4 regions of the Mediterraneibacter sp. NSJ-151 genome follow, and region 1 is predicted to be linked to each of the others. Evidence: predicted binding sites of a transcription regulator. Region 1 holds the regulator's gene; each other region holds the start of a gene.
The links. Region 1 encodes Rex, which represses fermentation and respiration genes when NADH is low (regulators of the CRP and FNR family bind a similar motif). Its sites were predicted from a motif close to ATTGTTAANTANTTAACAAT; they were not measured.
Positions count from the first base shown of each region.

Region 1 (4,221 bases):
GTGGGCTCATCAAGAATCAAAAAGTTTGCTTCGGAGAGCATTAATTTTGCAAGCGAAACACGACCTTTTTCACCACCGCTTAAATCACGGATGAGTTTAAACACATCGTCTGCAGTAAACTGAAAAGCAGCTAAAGTGTTTCGAATCTGAGTATTTGTTAGTGATGGATAGTCGTCGGAAATTTCTTCAAAAATAGTCTTATTATCATGAAGTACGTGGTGCTCCTGATCATAGTATCCAATCTTTACCTTAGAACCTAAAGTAAAAGCACCTTCATCGGCATCTAATACCTGATTTAAAATTTTTAATAAAGTTGTTTTTCCGGTTCCGTTATCTCCGATGATTGCAACATGCTCACCACGTTTGATTTCAAATGAAATATCGGAAAACAGGGTTTGTGTCTCAAATCTTTTTGTTAAATGTTCAACTGTTAAAACATCATTACCACTGATACAAGATGGATTCAGCTCAAAATGCATTTCCTGTGTGGAATCCATCGGTTTGTCAATACGTTCTATTTTGTCAAGCATTTTTTCGCGGCTTTCAGCACGCTTGATAGATTTTTCTCGATTAAAAGATTTTAATTTTTCAATTACTGCCTCTTGGTGTTTGATTTCTCTTTGTTGATTTAAATATTCTTTCATTTGTGCATCGCGTAACTGACGTTTTTTTTCGGCGTAATCTTTATAATTACCATTATACATACGAAGATGCCCTTGATCTATTTCAACAACCTTAGTTACGACTCTGTTTAAGAAGAAACGGTCATGTGATACGATGAATACAGCTCCCGGGTAATTTAACAGATATGTTTCTAACCAGGATATAGAATTTAAGTCCAAATGGTTGGTCGGCTCATCCAATAATAGGATATCTGGTTTTGTTAACAGAAGTTTGCCTAAGGAAACACGCGTTTTTTGTCCACCTGATAGCGTGCTGGCTTCCTTTGAAAACTCATTTTCCTGAAAACCAAGTCCTTTTAACACCCCTATGATTTCACTTTCATATGCATATCCGTTCTTGGATTCAAATTCAGACATCAGACGGTTGTAAGTATTCAAGCGAGTCTGTAATTCATCACCGGATAAGCCTTTTAATTCGTGTTCAATCGTACGAATTTGTTCTTCAAGTCTTATAATGTCTGCTTTTGCAGTTTTTAATTCTTCGTAAATACTATTTCCACTGATTAGATTTTGCTGCTGTGCAAGATAACCAATTGTTTTCCCTTTTGTAAGAACAATATTCCCGCTGTCTGTTGGCTCTTCGCCAATGATCATTTTTAAAATTGTTGATTTTCCGGCACCATTCACACCGACAAAAGCAACCTTTTCTCTATCTTCAATATGGAAAGAACCATCTTTTACAATGATGCGTTCTCCGAAAGATTTATTTAGATTATGACATGCAAGTATCATATATACATCCTCCTATATTTAAGCATATCGTATTTATTATATCGAAATACAGATAAAATACAACTAAAGAATTTAGATTTCACAAAAAAATTCAGATAAAATAGTGTGAAAACCGACGAAATATAAAAAAATTTTAGATAAAATACAAAAAAAGTATGTCAAAAGTTTGACTTTGTTAAAATAAAACTTTATAATAGATATAGTTTATATTTGGAGGACGATAAGTGTGGAGTCAAGAGGAATATCAAAGGCTGTTATTGGGAGACTTCCAAGATATTACAGATATCTTGGTGAACTCAATGAAGCCGGAGTAGAAAGAATATCATCAAGTGATTTAAGTAAAAAAATGCATGTAACAGCATCACAGATTCGCCAGGATTTGAATAATTTTGGTGGATTTGGCCAACAAGGATATGGTTATAATGTAAAGTATCTTCGCACGGAGATTGGTAAGATACTGGGATTGGACCAGAGTCACAATATGGTAATCATAGGAGCAGGTAATTTAGGACAGGCACTTGCAAATTATGCATCTTTTGCAAGAAATGGATTTATTTTAAAAGGAATCTTTGATGTGAATCCTGAATTGAAAGGAAAAGTGATCAGAGACATTCCGATTCGAATGATGGATGAATTAGAGACAGTTCTTCAGGAAGAAAATATTGATATTGTAGCACTCACAATTCCAAAAACAAAAGCGGTTGAAGTATCTGATATTCTGGTACGTAATGGCATTAAAGCAATTTGGAATTTTGCACATACAGATTTGAATCTTCCGAAAGATGTGATTGTAGAAAGTGTCCATTTATCTGATAGCTTGATGAAGTTGTCCTATAATATTACCCGATACAAAGAAGAACATGGGGAAGATTAGAAGTATCATAACGTGCAAAAGGGTTGTTTAATGCCTTTGCACGTTATTTGTATTTACGCGAGCAACGAGCCAAAGTCCGTGCTTGCACGAGACCTTGGCGACTGCCGCGATAACTTGAGAAACTCGCGAAGCGTGTTTCTCATAGTTTGGAGATAATTATTTTATTTCGTGCTTTAAGAAAGGATGAGTAAAAATGCGATATTTGCCTACTGGAAATTGGATGCAAAAAGCTGACGCACACACAATTCATGAAATAGGAATTCCATCTTTGGTGCTGATGGAGAGAGCTGCATTGGGAATTGCTGAGGTTATAAAATCGAAAGTTTTGAAGAACAAAAAGATACTGATAGTTTGTGGTTCCGGAAATAATGGAGGAGACGGATTTGCAATCGCAAGATTGTTACATGATGAGAATTATTCCGTAGGAATTGCATTTGTTGGAAAAACAGAGTCAATGAGCGATGAATGTAAACAACAATATTGTATTTGTAAAAATATTGGGATATCGATAGAGACAGAAATCCCTGATGAAGAGTATGGCGTGATCGTAGATGCGATTTTTGGCGTTGGACTTTGCCGGGAGATAAGCGGTAAATATGCTTCCGTGATAGAGTGTTTAAATGCAATGGAAGGATATAAAGTTGCGGTAGATATACCCTCGGGAGTCAGTTCTTTGGACGGAAAAATTTTAGGTATAGCATTTAAAGCGGACTTGACGGTTTCTGTACAATGTGAGAAACTAGGAACTGTTCTGTATCCGGGAAAAGATTTTGCAGGAGAAGTAGTTGTAAAATCAATCGGTATCAATACAGAACTTTACCAAAATAATATAGAAATATGTTATACACTGGAACAAGATGATCTTTGCACATGTCTGCCGAAACGTGTGGCAAATTCGCATAAAGGAACATATGGGAAAGTGCTTATGATTACCGGAAGCAAGGGAATGGCCGGAGCAGCATATTTAAGTGCAAAAGCAGCATATGTAAGCGGAGCAGGGCTTGTTCAGATATATACTGCCAAAGAAAACAGAAGCATTCTTCAACAACTGCTGCCAGAAGCAATTATCTCCACTTATACAGAATATTCTGAAGAAGAATTGAAACAATTATTAAATTGGGCAGATGTTGTATGTATTGGATGTGGACTTGGCCAGGAAAAAACAGCAGATAAATTATTACAAGGGGTATTTCAATTCTGTAAAGTCCCATGTATTATTGATGCAGATGGAATCAATCTTTTATCTGAAAAGATGGAATTGCTTGAAAAAAGTACATTTCCGATAGCATTAACTCCACACATGAAGGAAATGACGAGACTTTTAAAGTGCTCGGTCGCAAAATTAAATGCAGATCGTATGAATATATTGACTGATTTTGTGAAACGGTATCCTGTTGTTTGTGCGTTGAAAGACGCTCGTACGCTTGTAGCAAAAGAAGATCATCCTTTATTTGTAAATACTGCAGGAAATAGTGCGATGGCAAAAGCAGGTTCGGGAGATGTTCTTGCTGGTGTGATCACAGGGCTTACAGCACAACATATGAATTTGTATGATAGTGTTGTGTCAGGAGTGTATCTTCATGCAAACGGAGGAGATTATGCAAGAAAAAGCTGTGGCGTTTACAGTGTACTGGCAGAAGATTTGATTTCAGGAATAAAAGATGTACTAAAGCAGGTAGAACAGTAATATTTGATATGGAGGAATAGAACATGAAACAATATACACGTGTGTATGCAAAAATTGATTTGGATGCAATTGCATATAACATGGAACAAATGAAGGAGCGAATCGGAACAGGAGCAAAGTTGGTTGCGGTTATTAAAACAGATGGATATGGACATGGTGCGATTCCAATTGCCAGAATGTTCGAATCAGTGGATTATGTATGGGGTTATGCGACAGCTAGTCTTGATGAAGCTGCTCTCTTGCGT
Region 1 is NZ_JAKVPP010000003.1:41,244-45,464, forward strand. It holds gene abc-f (ribosomal protection-like ABC-F family protein) at 1-1,415, opposite strand, end outside; gene LQE94_RS03600 (redox-sensing transcriptional repressor Rex) at 1,642-2,289, shown strand; gene LQE94_RS03605 (NAD(P)H-hydrate dehydratase) at 2,483-3,976, shown strand; gene alr (alanine racemase) at 4,000-4,221, shown strand, end outside.

Region 2 (4,221 bases), on a different contig from region 1:
AAATGAACATTGACCCAAAAGAACCTAAGAAAGCAGACCGTGACCGTTTTGTTCTTTCAAAAGGACACACAGCACCGGGATTGTATTCTGCATTGGCAAACAGGGGATATTTCCCTGTAGAAGATTTGAAAACACTTCGTCATACAGGTTCTTATCTGCAGGGACATCCGGATATGAAACATATCCCGGGTGTAGATATGTCATCTGGTTCACTTGGACAGGGAATTTCAGCCGCAGTAGGTATGGCACTTGCTGCAAAATTGTCTAATGAAGATTATCGTGTATATACACTTCTTGGAGATGGTGAAATTCAGGAAGGACAGGTATGGGAGGCATCTATGCTCGCAGGTTCCCGTAAACTGGACAACCTGGTTGTGATCGTAGATAATAATAATTTACAGATTGACGGAACAATTGAAGAGGTAAACTCTCCATATCCAATTGATAAGAAATTCGAAGCATTCAATTTCCATGTAATTACAATTAATGGTAATGATATGGATGAGATTGCAGCAGCTTTGAAAGAAGCAAGAGAGACAAAGGGAATGCCGACAGCAATTATTGCAAAGACAACAAAAGGAAAAGGTGTTTCCTTCATGGAGAATGCAGTAGGCTGGCATGGAAAAGCTCCAAACGATGAAGAATATAAGATCGCAATGGAAGATTTAGAGAAAGCAGGTGAAGCATTATGTCAGAAGTAAAGAAGATCGCAACGAGAGATAGTTATGGTAATGCTTTAGTTGAGCTTGGTAAAGAACATGACAATTTAGTTGTTCTGGATGCCGACCTGGCAGCAGCAACAAAGACTGGTGTGTTCAAAAAAGAATTTCCAGAGAGACATATTGACTGTGGTATCGCAGAAGGCAATATGGTAGGTGTAGCAGCAGGACTGGCAGCAGCAGGAAAGGTTCCATTTGCAAGTTCTTTTGCAATGTTTGCAGCCGGACGTGCATTTGAGCAGATTCGTAACTCTGTTGCATATCCACATTTAAACGTAAAGATCGGAGCAACTCATGCAGGTATTTCTGTAGGAGAGGACGGAGCAACTCACCAGTGTAACGAAGATATCGCACTGATGCGTTCAATTCCGGGAATGGTTGTTCTTAATCCATCCGATGATATAGAAGCAAGAGCTGCTGTAAAAGCTGCTTATGAGTATGAAGGACCGGTTTATTTGAGATTTGGTCGTCTGGCAGTGCCGGTTATCAATGATAGAGAAGATTACAAATTTGAGATGGGTAAAGGTGTTGTTCTTCGTGAAGGAAAAGATCTCACAATCGTAGCCAGCGGACTGCCGGTTGCAAATTGTCTGGAAGTGGCAGAAAGATTATCTGCAGAAGGAATTGAAGCGAAAGTAATCAATATCCATACAATCAAACCTCTGGATGAAGATTTAATCGTTGCAGCAGCAAAAGAGACAGGTAAAGTAGTTACAGTTGAAGAACATTCTGTAATCGGCGGACTTGGAAGTGCAGTATGTGATGTGCTTTCAGAGAAAGCTCCAACAAAAGTTCTGAAGATTGGTGTGAATGATGTGTTTGGAGAATCCGGACCGGCATTAGAACTGCTTAAGAAATATGGTTTGGATACAGATGGAATTTATGAGAAAGTGAAAGCTTTCTGCTAAGATAAGAACCGAATAGGGATGAAATCAGGCGGCTTTTTCGTATGAGAAAAAGCCGCCTGATTTCATCCCTATTCGGTTCTTATACTGTTTTTCTTCTATGAGCAAAAGTGGTTAATCCCCATAATACAACTCCACAAATGATAACTACAATTCCAAGAAAAGTATCATTAAGGCTCAAATCGAAAAATGCTTCTCCCTCCCGTAATTGAAAAACACCATCAATTGACCACATCAGTGTTGCACCCCAATACATTAATGCAAGTTTATGCAACTGGAATTGTTGGATAAACTGTGGGTGTGAGAAACAAATTATGCTTGTGAAGACCGCTGCAAGAAAAGTTAATATCAAACACATAAACAATTCCTCCTACTAATCAGTAACGATAGATTTGTCGGACTGTTTTTTTAGTGCCATATAACAAACAGCAACTGCGATAAACCATGTAAATGTAACTGTAAGAGCCATAGCAGTACCTACGGTTGCAATTTCGGTCAACATAGGACTAATGTCATTTGGATTGTTTAGCGCAGTAAGGAAAGGAAACCAGGGAACAATCTCGCCGTGCCAGATGTGTTCGATAAGAAGCAGAAAACTTCCTCCCCATAAGAGTGTGCTTAACCATTGCAGTTTCTGAACAAGGTAAGATGAAAATGTGACAGATTCCTGCTGTTTAGATTCAGAAGAATTGTCCTTGCTTACCTTGCGATTGTGATGTGCGGCTGCAGATACAACGATTGCTTCGGTAGCCGGTGCTAAAAAGCATGCCATGTAAAAACCCCCTTTAAATAAAATAGTGTAATATTGAAAATTACCTTTCGAATAGTTACAAAGTATCATATTAAATAGGGAGTGTCAAGTAAGGCTGAAATAAAAAAGGATGTTCTGGTTATACCAGATACCAAAACGAGAAAAAACGAATTAAATAAAAGAAAATGAGAAAATATTAGTGTGAAATACACGAAAAAATCAAGATAAATTGACAAAAATCGTGCAAAATAATATAATGATAGAAAAATGACAATAATTGGTATAGCCAATTATTAATAAACAGAAGGAGGAAATGTAATGGGGAAATTCAGAACGCTGGAAATTAAGCAGAGTGTCTTTGCGGATAATGATAAACGAGCGGATGAAGTGAGAAAAGAATTGAAAGAAAAAAAGGTCTATCTTTTAAATTTAATGTCATCACCTGGTTCTGGGAAGACAACGACATTAACAAGAACGATAGAAGCATTAAAGAATCAGATTCGAATCGGAGTGATGGAAGCGGATATTGATTCTGATGTGGATGCTAAGACTATTTCAGAATTAGGTGTGAAAGCGATCCAGTTACATACAGGTGGAATGTGTCATCTGGATGCAGATATGACAGCACAAGGATTAGAAGGATTGGAGACGGGGGATATAGATCTGGCAATTCTGGAAAATGTGGGGAATCTTGTCTGTCCTGCTGAATTTGATACAGGAGCAGTAAAAAATGCAATGATCTTAAGTGTACCGGAAGGGGATGACAAACCATTAAAATATCCATTGATGTTTTCAATTTGCGATGTTGTATTGATTAATAAGATAGATGTTATGCCGTATTTTGATTTCGATATGGAAGCTTGCAAAAAAAATATTTTAATGCGTAATCCGAATGCAAAGATTATTCCGATTTGTGCGAAAACAGGAGAAGGGATAGATAAGTGGGCAGACTGGCTTCTGAATGAAGTAAAGATTTGGCAAGAATAAAAATTAAAATGAAAGGAAGGGGTAAAATTATGGCTGAAGAGAGAGAACTGATTTTGAAACTGGGACAGAAAGTCACAGACAGGATTGGTCACAAAGTTACAGTAGATGATCCGGAATATTGGGGACTGGCCGGAGTTGTAACAGATGAGATGGCTGAGGTAGCATTGAAGATGAAAGTCCGAAAACCGATGACATTTTCACAGCTTTTAAAAGCCACAGGAAAAGAAGAAAAAGAACTGCAGAAATTGTTGGATGACATGAGTGAGATTGGGCTTCTGGAATACAACTGGGAGAATCCGAAAAAAGAAAAACAATATGTACTTCCAATGTTTGTTCCGGGAAGCGCAGAGTTCTTCAACATGAATGAAGAACGATTAAAAGAACATCCGGAACTGGCTCATTTTTTTGAACGTATGTCAAGGCTTCCGCTTGAGAAGGTAACTCCAATGGTACCGCCTGGAGGAGCTGGAATCGGAATGCATGTAATACCGGTGGAAAAAGCGATCGAGATGGAGAATCAGTCGGTAGATATTGAACATATTTCACATTGGTTAAAAAAATATGATGGAAAATACGCAGCCAGTCCATGTTCTTGTCGATTGTCCAGAAAAACATATGGGGAAGGCTGTGCAGATGATCCGGCAGACTGGTGTATTGCGGTAGGTGATATGGCGGACTATGTTGTTGAGACAAATAAAGGTGGAAGATATATTACTTATGATGAAGTGATAGATATTTTAAAACGTGCAGAAGATAATGGATTTGTTCATCAGATTACAAATATAGACGGCGAAAATAAGATTTTTGCAATCTGTAACTGTAATGTTAATGTTTGTTATGCGTTACGTACATCACAGTT
Region 2 is NZ_JAKVPP010000001.1:277,011-281,231, forward strand. It holds gene LQE94_RS01335 (transketolase) at 1-701, shown strand, start outside; gene LQE94_RS01340 (transketolase family protein) at 689-1,627, shown strand; gene LQE94_RS01345 (hypothetical protein) at 1,707-1,982, opposite strand; gene LQE94_RS01350 (hypothetical protein) at 1,998-2,396, opposite strand; gene hypB (hydrogenase nickel incorporation protein HypB) at 2,694-3,362, shown strand; gene LQE94_RS01360 (FAD-dependent oxidoreductase) at 3,392-4,221, shown strand, end outside.
Region 2: a site for Rex is predicted at 2,631-2,650, ahead of hypB (hydrogenase nickel incorporation protein HypB). Genes of this name have one in related genera too.

Region 3 (4,221 bases), on a different contig from region 1:
GTCCTATTTTATTTGGAACAACAGAAGAATTTTTGCGGAGATTTTGTGTACAGTCTTTAGATGAACTTCCGATGCTTAATACAGATCAAATTGAGCAGTTTAAAGAAGAGGCAGAAGATGAAGCGGAACTGAAATTGAATTTGTAAAGTGGATTCGTTTGTATAGTTGTAATTTGCAAGACATATAGCAAATAGACCGGCATATAATAGTTAATAAATAATGTCGGGTGAATTTATGATGCTGAAGAAAAATAGAATATTAAACAAAAAGAGAGCCATGGAGGTGTTGATGCTTGCATCGATATTTATCATTGGCTTTTATTTTTTGTGGGATTTTATCTGCTCAAATGAAGAAAATTATTCTGTTCCGATGTGTATGGTGAATGAAACGGAGGTGTATACTACTAGAAAAATACAAAATACAAAAGAAACAGAAGCATCTGAAAAAAGTAAGATTCAGGAACCGCATGATTTATATGCTCAATCTGCGGTGCTCATGGATGCAAAAAGCGGAAGAATATTGTTTGAAAAAAATGGAGGACAAAAACGTGCGATGGCAAGCACAACAAAGATTATGACCTGCATTCTTGCATTAGAATATGGTGATTTGGATGATGTTGTTATAGCAAGTTCAAATGCAGTAAATCAGCCTAAAGTACGATTGGGAGTTGTCGAAGGAGAAAAAATTTTGTTGAGGGATTTGTTATATTCATTGATGTTGGAATCCCATAATGATGCGGCGGTCATGATTGCAGAACATATTGGAGGCAGTGTGGAGGGTTTTGCAGATATGATGAATCAAAAAGCACAAAGCTTAGGATGTAAAAATACTTATTTTATTACACCAAATGGATTAGATGCTTCAGACAAAAACGGAAGTCATCAGACAACAGCGGAAGAACTTGCACGAATCATGAAATATTGCATACAGGATTCAGCACAGGCAAAACAGTTTGTGGCAATATCACAGACAGAAACACATCACTTTGAAGATTGCTCACATGTATACAAGTATATATGCAATAATCATAACGCATTTTTGAAAATGATGGAGGGTGCAATAGCAGGGAAAACAGGATTTACGGGTGAGGCAGGATATTGTTATGTAGGAGCTTTGGAACAAAATAATAAAAAATTAATTGTTGCACTTTTAGGTTGTGGCTGGCCAAATAACAAGGGCTATAAATGGCAGGATACACGTAAATTGATACAATATGGATTGGACTCATTTGAATATGTTATGATAGGAAAGGAAAACATTTCAAAAGAATTGGCAGATATTAAAATTCCAGTTGTAAATGGAGTTCCGGATAATGGGAAAATAAGTGGAAAATCGTATACAAAAGTGTGGATGAAATATATGGAAGATGGAGAAAATACAGATTCAGCAGAGTTGGAACAGCTTTTGGTTCGGAAAGATCAAAAAGTACATTTGCAAATTGTACTGAAAAAACAGTTATATGCACCGGTTGAAGCAAAAACAGAAGTGGGAGAAATACAGTACTTATTAGATGGAAATGTCGTAAAAAGACAAACGCTGATAGTAAAAAATGCCATTGAAAGGAGAAATTATAAATGGTGTGCAAGGAAAACAGTGGAAAACTTCCTATTATAATAGTAATGTGAATTGAAATTGTAATAACGTGAAAATTAAGAAACGTGTGAAAAAAATGACAAAATATGTATTTTGTTGATTGAAATTTAGATAAGAGTGGTTTATACTAGAATAGGCAAAAATTTTGGTTTATTTTAAAAATATTTACAATATGGAGGGCTAGAATATGAGCTACAATGCAACTGGAAACCCAGCAAGCAGAAGAATTGCCGCAATGCTTGATCAGGGAAGCTTTGTTGAAATCGGTGGTGCTGTAACAGCAAGAAATACAGATTTTAACTTACAGACAAAAGAAACTCCGTCTGACGGCGTTATTACCGGTTATGGAGTGATCGATGGCAATCTTGTGTATGTATACAGTCAGGATGCTACAGTGTTAAAGGGTGCTATCGGAGAGATGCATGCAAAAAAAATCGCAAATATTTATGATATGGCAATGAAGATGGGAGCACCTGTGATCGGTCTTGTAGATTGTGCAGGACTTAGACTTCAGGAAGCAACAGACGCACTAGAGGCATTTGGAAGCCTGTATCATAAACAGGCAATGGCTTCAGGTGTTGTACCACAGATCACAGCAATCTTTGGAATGTGTGGTGGCGGATTGGCAGTTGTTCCAGGACTTACAGATTTTACATTTATGGAAAGCAAAGAAGGAAAGCTTTTTGTAAATTCACCAAATGCTTTGGAAGGAAACGAAGTTTCTAAATGTGATACAGCAAGTGCTGCATATCAGAGTGAGACAGCAGGTCTTGTTGATGGAATTGGAACAGAGGCAGAAATCCTTGGACAGATCCGTACATTGATTAGCATGATCCCAGCAAATAATGAAGATGATGCTTCATATGAAGAGTGTACAGATGATCTGAACCGTGTTTGTTCTGATCTTGCAAACGCAGCAGAAGACACAGGTATTGCACTTGCAACAATCGCTGACAACAATGTATTCTTTGAGACAAAAAAAGATTATGCAAAAGAGATGGTAACAGGATTTATCCGTCTGAATGGTATGACAGTCGGAGCTGTTGCAAATCGTTCTAAAGTATATGACGCTGAAGGAAATGCAGAAAGCTTTGATGCAGTTCTTACAGTTGACGGATGCAAGAAAGCAACAGACTTCATCAACTTCTGTGATGCATTCTCTATCCCGGTACTTACATTGACAAGTGTGACAGGATTTGAGGCGACAAAAGAAGCTGAGAAAGATATGGCAAGAAGTGTTGCAAAACTCACATATGCATTTGCAAATGCAACAGTTCCAAAAGTAAACGTAATCGTAGGTAAAGCATTCGGAAGTGCTTATGTTGCAATGAATAGTAAATCAATCGGAGCAGATATGGTATTTGCATGGCCAACAGCAGAAGTTGGAATGATGGATGCAACTATGGCTGCTAAGATCATGTATGAAGGTGCTGACGCAGATACATTGAAAGAGAAAGCAGCAGAGTATAAAGAACTTCAGTCAAGCCCAATGTCTGCAGCAAGAAGAGGATATGTTGATGCAATCATTGAAGCAGCAGATACAAGAAAATATGTAATCGGAGCATTCGAGATGTTGTTCACAAAGAGAGAGGATCGTCCGGACAAAAAACACGGTACGGTTTAGTGAGGTGAGGCAAAGTGAAGAAAAAATTCAGTTTATTAGGACTTGTCCTCATTTTAGTCTTGAGTCTTGTAGGATGTGGAAGCAAGGCTAGTGAAGAGGCAGAATATGATCAGGCTACGATGGAACAGTATGCTGACACAATCGTTACAAGTTTCAGTAATATGTCCGAGGAGAATCTGGATCAGTTTGCTGACATGTCAGACCTCGAATTGAATCTGACATTGATGCAGTCAGGTCTTCCAATCGAAGCAGATGATTTTAAATCTATGATTGATGCTTGGAAAGCAGGTTTGGATGAGTGCGGTACAATCTCAGATCTTGGGGATTATGAGCTGACAGTAAAGAGCAGCAGCGCTACATTGACTGTACCATTCAAAGGCGAAACAAGAGATGGTGACCTGGAATTCACATTTGACGAGAAGATGAACATGGACAGCATCACAGTCAATGGCCACTATGGCATGGCTGAGATTTTGAAAAAAGCAGGACTTAACACATTGTTAGGTATGGGAACTGTATTTGTTGTATTGATCTTTATCTCATTTATCATTTCCCTGTTTAAATTTATTCCTGCAATTCAGAATAAGTTTAGTAAAAAACCACAGGCTGAAACAAAGAAGGAAACTTCTGCAGCAGCACCGGCACCAGTTGAAGTGGTACCGGCAACAGATGATAGTGAGCTTATTGCTGTAATTTCAGCAGCAATCGCAGCATCAGAGGGAACTTCAACAGATGGTTTTGTTGTTCGTTCTATTAAGAGAAGAAAATCCAATAAGTGGAGTTAATCAGGAGGATACAAGAATGAAAAACTATACAATTACAGTAAATGGCAATGTATATGACGTAACAGTAGAAGAAAAAGGTGCAGGAGCAGCACCAGTTGCAGCAGCACCTGTAGCAGCAACACCAGTTGCAGCACCTGCAGCAGCACCAGCTAAAGCGGCAGGAGCAGGAAGCATCCAGGTTAAAGCAGGAGCAGCAGGTAAAGTATTTAAAGTAGAAGC
Region 3 is NZ_JAKVPP010000002.1:54,888-59,108, reverse strand. It holds gene scpB (SMC-Scp complex subunit ScpB) at 1-146, shown strand, start outside; gene LQE94_RS02200 (D-alanyl-D-alanine carboxypeptidase family protein) at 235-1,614, shown strand; gene LQE94_RS02195 (acyl-CoA carboxylase subunit beta) at 1,781-3,217, shown strand; gene LQE94_RS02190 (OadG family transporter subunit) at 3,232-4,002, shown strand; gene LQE94_RS02185 (biotin/lipoyl-containing protein) at 4,019-4,221, shown strand, end outside.
Region 3: a site for Rex is predicted at 1,658-1,677, ahead of LQE94_RS02195 (acyl-CoA carboxylase subunit beta). Genes of this name have one in related genera too.

Region 4 (4,221 bases), on a different contig from region 1:
TTGCTGGTACACAGAATACAACATCAACTTCTTCATTTGCTACTAATGGTTTTAATTCTTCTACAAGTGCTACTGCCTCACTTGGAGTTTTGTTCATTTTCCAGTTTCCTGCTACAATTTTCTTTCTTGCCATTTTATTGGCCTCCTCATCTATTTTTTGTTAAAACAATTTTATTATTCAAAATCATTTGCTGAATAACAGATAATTAACGGTCATTTGCTGCTGCAACACCTGGTAATTCTTTTCCTTCAAGGAATTCCAGAGAAGCTCCACCACCTGTTGAGATATGTGTCATCTTGTCACCATATCCAAGCTGGTTAACTGCTGCTGCAGAATCTCCACCACCAATGATTGTAACTGCATCAGTATCAGCAAGTGCTTTTGCAACTGTCTCTGTTCCTGTAGCGAATTTAGGCATCTCGAAACATCCCATTGGTCCGTTCCATACAACTGTCTTCGCATCTTTTACAGCGTCAGCATATAACTTAGCTGTCTCTGGACCTACATCAAGTCCCATCCATCCTTCTGGAATCTCTCCCATAGGAACTACTTTTGTATTTGCATCATTAGAGAATTCATCTGCAATGATTGCATCTACAGGAAGAAGAAGTTTTACACCTTTTTCTTCAGCTTTTTTGATCATATCCAATGCATACTGGCAGTAATCCTCTTCAAGAAGAGAATTTCCTACTTTTCCACCCTGAGCTTTACTGAATGTGAAGCACATTCCACCACCGATGATCAATGTATCTACTTTATCAAGTAAGTTCTCGATTACAGAGATTTTGCTTGAAACTTTAGAACCACCAAGGATTGCTACGAATGGTCTCTCTGGATTGTTTACTGCATTACCAAGGAAATCAATCTCTTTCTGCATTAAGTATCCAACAACTGCTGTATCAACGAACTGTGTTACACCAACGTTAGAGCAGTGTGCTCTATGAGCTGTTCCGAATGCATCGTTAACGAATACATCACACAGAGATGCAAGATCTTTGCTGAATGCCTCTCCGTTCTTTGTCTCTTCAGCTCTGTAACGAGTGTTCTCAAGAAGGATGATATCTCCATCTTTCATAGCTTCTACTGCTGCTCTTGCGTTTGGTCCTACTACTTCTGGATCAGCAGCAAATTTTACTTCCTGTCCAAGTAATTCTGATAAACGAACTGCTACTGGAGCAAGTGATAATTCTGGCTTTGGCTCTCCCTTTGGTTTTCCAAGGTGAGAACAAAGAATAATCTTTCCTCCATCTGCAACTAATTTTTTGATTGTTGGAAGAGCTGCTACAAGACGGTTTTCATCTGTAATTTTTCCATCGATCAATGGAACGTTGAAGTCGCATCTTACAAGAACTCTTTTGCCCTTTACGTTGATATCATCTACTGATTTTTTGTTAAGCATAGTTGTAATTCTCCTTTTTTATAAAGCATTTTAAATTTATAGAAAATCGTTCCTTATAAATTTAAAAAGGGTCCGGCCCCAATAAGACCGGACCCTTTGTGAGTCTATTTCCGGACATACATCCGTTTCATATTCCCAATTTCGGCTTACAGTAATGTTCCGAAATGTTTGATTGTTCTTACCATCTGGCTTGTGTAAGAGTTCTCGTTGTCATACCAAGATACAACCTGAACCTCTGTATTTCCATCACCTGTTGGAAGAGCCATTGTCTGTGTAGCATCGAACAGAGAACCAAATTTCATTCCTACGATATCGCTAGATACGATCTGATCTGTGTTGTATCCGAATGATTCGTTAGAAGCTGCTTTCATAGCTTCGTTGATCTGGTCAACTGTAACTTCACCTTTAACTACTGCTGTAAGGATTGTTGTTGATCCTGTTGGAGTAGGAACACGCTGAGCAGAACCAATCAGTTTTCCGTTCAGTTCTGGGATAACCAGACCGATTGCTTTTGCTGCACCTGTGCTGTTAGGTACGATATTAACTGCTGCTGCACGAGATCTTCTGAGGTCACCTTTTCTCTGTGGCCCATCAAGAGTCATCTGATCTCCTGTATATGCATGGATTGTGCACATGATACCAGACTGAATTTCTGCAAGATCATTCAATGCTTTAGCCATTGGAGCTAAACAGTTTGTTGTACAAGAAGCTGCTGAGATGATTGTATCATCTTTTGTAAGCTGCTCGTGGTTTACATTGTAAACGATTGTAGGAAGGTCATTTCCTGCTGGTGCAGAAATAATAACGTGTTTAGCACCTGCATCGATATGAGCCTGAGCTTTTGCTTTAGATGTGTAGAATCCTGTACACTCCAGAACAACGTCAACACCAATCTCTCCCCATGGAAGTTCAGCTGCGTTAGCTTTTGCGTAAATTTTGATTTCTTTTCCGTCAACTGTGATAGAGTCTTCTCCTGCCTCTACTTTGTCAGCCAGTGCATATCTTCCCTGTGTTGAATCATATTTCAACAGGTGAGCAAGCATGCTTGGAGATGTTAAATCGTTGATTGCTACAATTTCAAATCCCTCTGCTCCGAACATCTGTCTGAATGCAAGACGTCCAATACGTCCAAAACCATTAATCGCTACTTTTACTGCCATGATTAATTCCTCCTAAAGTTATATAAATTGTTAACTGTAATACAGTCTATCATGGTGATATCCATTTAACAAAGCTCAATTACTTTGTTAAAGATTCATCAACTGAGATTATTGTACTAAAACAAAAACAAAAATTCAAGTCCTAAATCCATTTTGTTTGTTTTTTATGTAAGTTGTTTAAAAATCGGTTTTCTTTCTTCAAATTCTGTATAATATTTAAACCCACAAGCCTTTAAGACATCATTTACCTTTCCGAAATCATATGCAATATGTTCCGGCTTATGTCCGTCCGCTCCAATCGTTATGATTTCTCCTCCAAGCTCCCGGTATCTTTTCAACACATCCGGGTGCGGATTACAAAACGGAAGTCCATATTTCCATCCTGCGGTATTTAACTCAATGCCCTTTCCAAGCTCAATAACGCGTTTTAGAATTTCATCAATAATATCTGAAAACTCTGTCTGTGAATATTCTTTTTCCTTGTAAGTCCCATAACGCACTACATAGTCCAAATGCCCCAGCACATCGAATGCTGTTACATGTTGCAGGTTTTCTAAAGTATTCTCAAATCCTTTTCTATATAATTCGCGGTCCGACAATTCAGCGAACCCCTCTCTGTAGTACGGATCTTTCCCATCTACCAGATGTACAGAACCAATTACAAAATCAAATGGATACTGTTGTGTCAGTTTTTGATAGAATTCTTGCAAATGAGTCTGCAGTCCAAGCTCTATTCCAATTCGAATATGTATCTTATCTTCATATTCTTTCTGTATTTTTTTCATGGTATGCATATATTCATCCAAATCGAATTGAAAAGCATCTTTCCCAAATTCTGTATCAGAAGGAAAATCTTTATCAAAATGATCTGTAATGCAAATTGATCTTAATCCTTTTGCTATTGCACCATCTATCATTTTTTCCACCGGCGTATCACTGTCTGTAGAAAAAATGGTGTGCATATGGCTGTCGCTTAATATCATATGATTGTTCCGCCTCCAAGTACATATTCTCCATCATACAATACAACTGCCTGTCCCGGGGTCACTGCTCTTTGTGGTTCTTCAAATGTACAGGTAATCTCATCTTCACCTGTTTTTTCTACCGTACACCAGGCACCTTTATGATTATATCTGATTTTTGCAAAAACTCTTTTTGGTTCCGGCAAATCTTCAACCGACATAAAATTCACCCTGTTTGCCTTTAATGTGGTTGTCATTGAATCTTCATTTGTTCCAATCACAACTTCATTTGTCTCCGGACGAATTTCCAATACAAAAGCCGGGTATCCCAATGACAGACCAAGACCTTTTCGTTGCCCCACTGTATAATGAATGATTCCTTTATGCTTTCCTAAAACCTTCCCATCTAATGTTACAAAATTACCTTCCGGAATTTTTACACCTGCATTTTCTTCTATATAAGCAGCATAGTCTCCATCCGGTACAAAACATATATCCTGACTGTCCGGCTTATTTGCAACCAATAATCCTATCTTCTCTGCTATCTTGCGAATCTCATCTTTTGAATACTGTCCGACTGGCATCAACGTTCTTTTCAGTTGTTCTTGTGTCAAATTGTACAGTGCATAAGTCTGATCCTTTGCCAGTGTAGCAGAACGCCGAATCGCATATCTGCCATTCTCAAGCTGATCAATTCTC
Region 4 is NZ_JAKVPP010000015.1:39,598-43,818, reverse strand. It holds gene tpiA (triose-phosphate isomerase) at 1-133, opposite strand, end outside; gene LQE94_RS13575 (phosphoglycerate kinase) at 207-1,400, opposite strand; gene gap (type I glyceraldehyde-3-phosphate dehydrogenase) at 1,547-2,560, opposite strand; gene LQE94_RS13565 (histidinol-phosphatase HisJ family protein) at 2,725-3,543, opposite strand; gene mnmA (tRNA 2-thiouridine(34) synthase MnmA) at 3,540-4,221, opposite strand, start outside.
Region 4: a site for Rex is predicted at 2,644-2,663, ahead of gap (type I glyceraldehyde-3-phosphate dehydrogenase). Genes of this name have one in related genera too.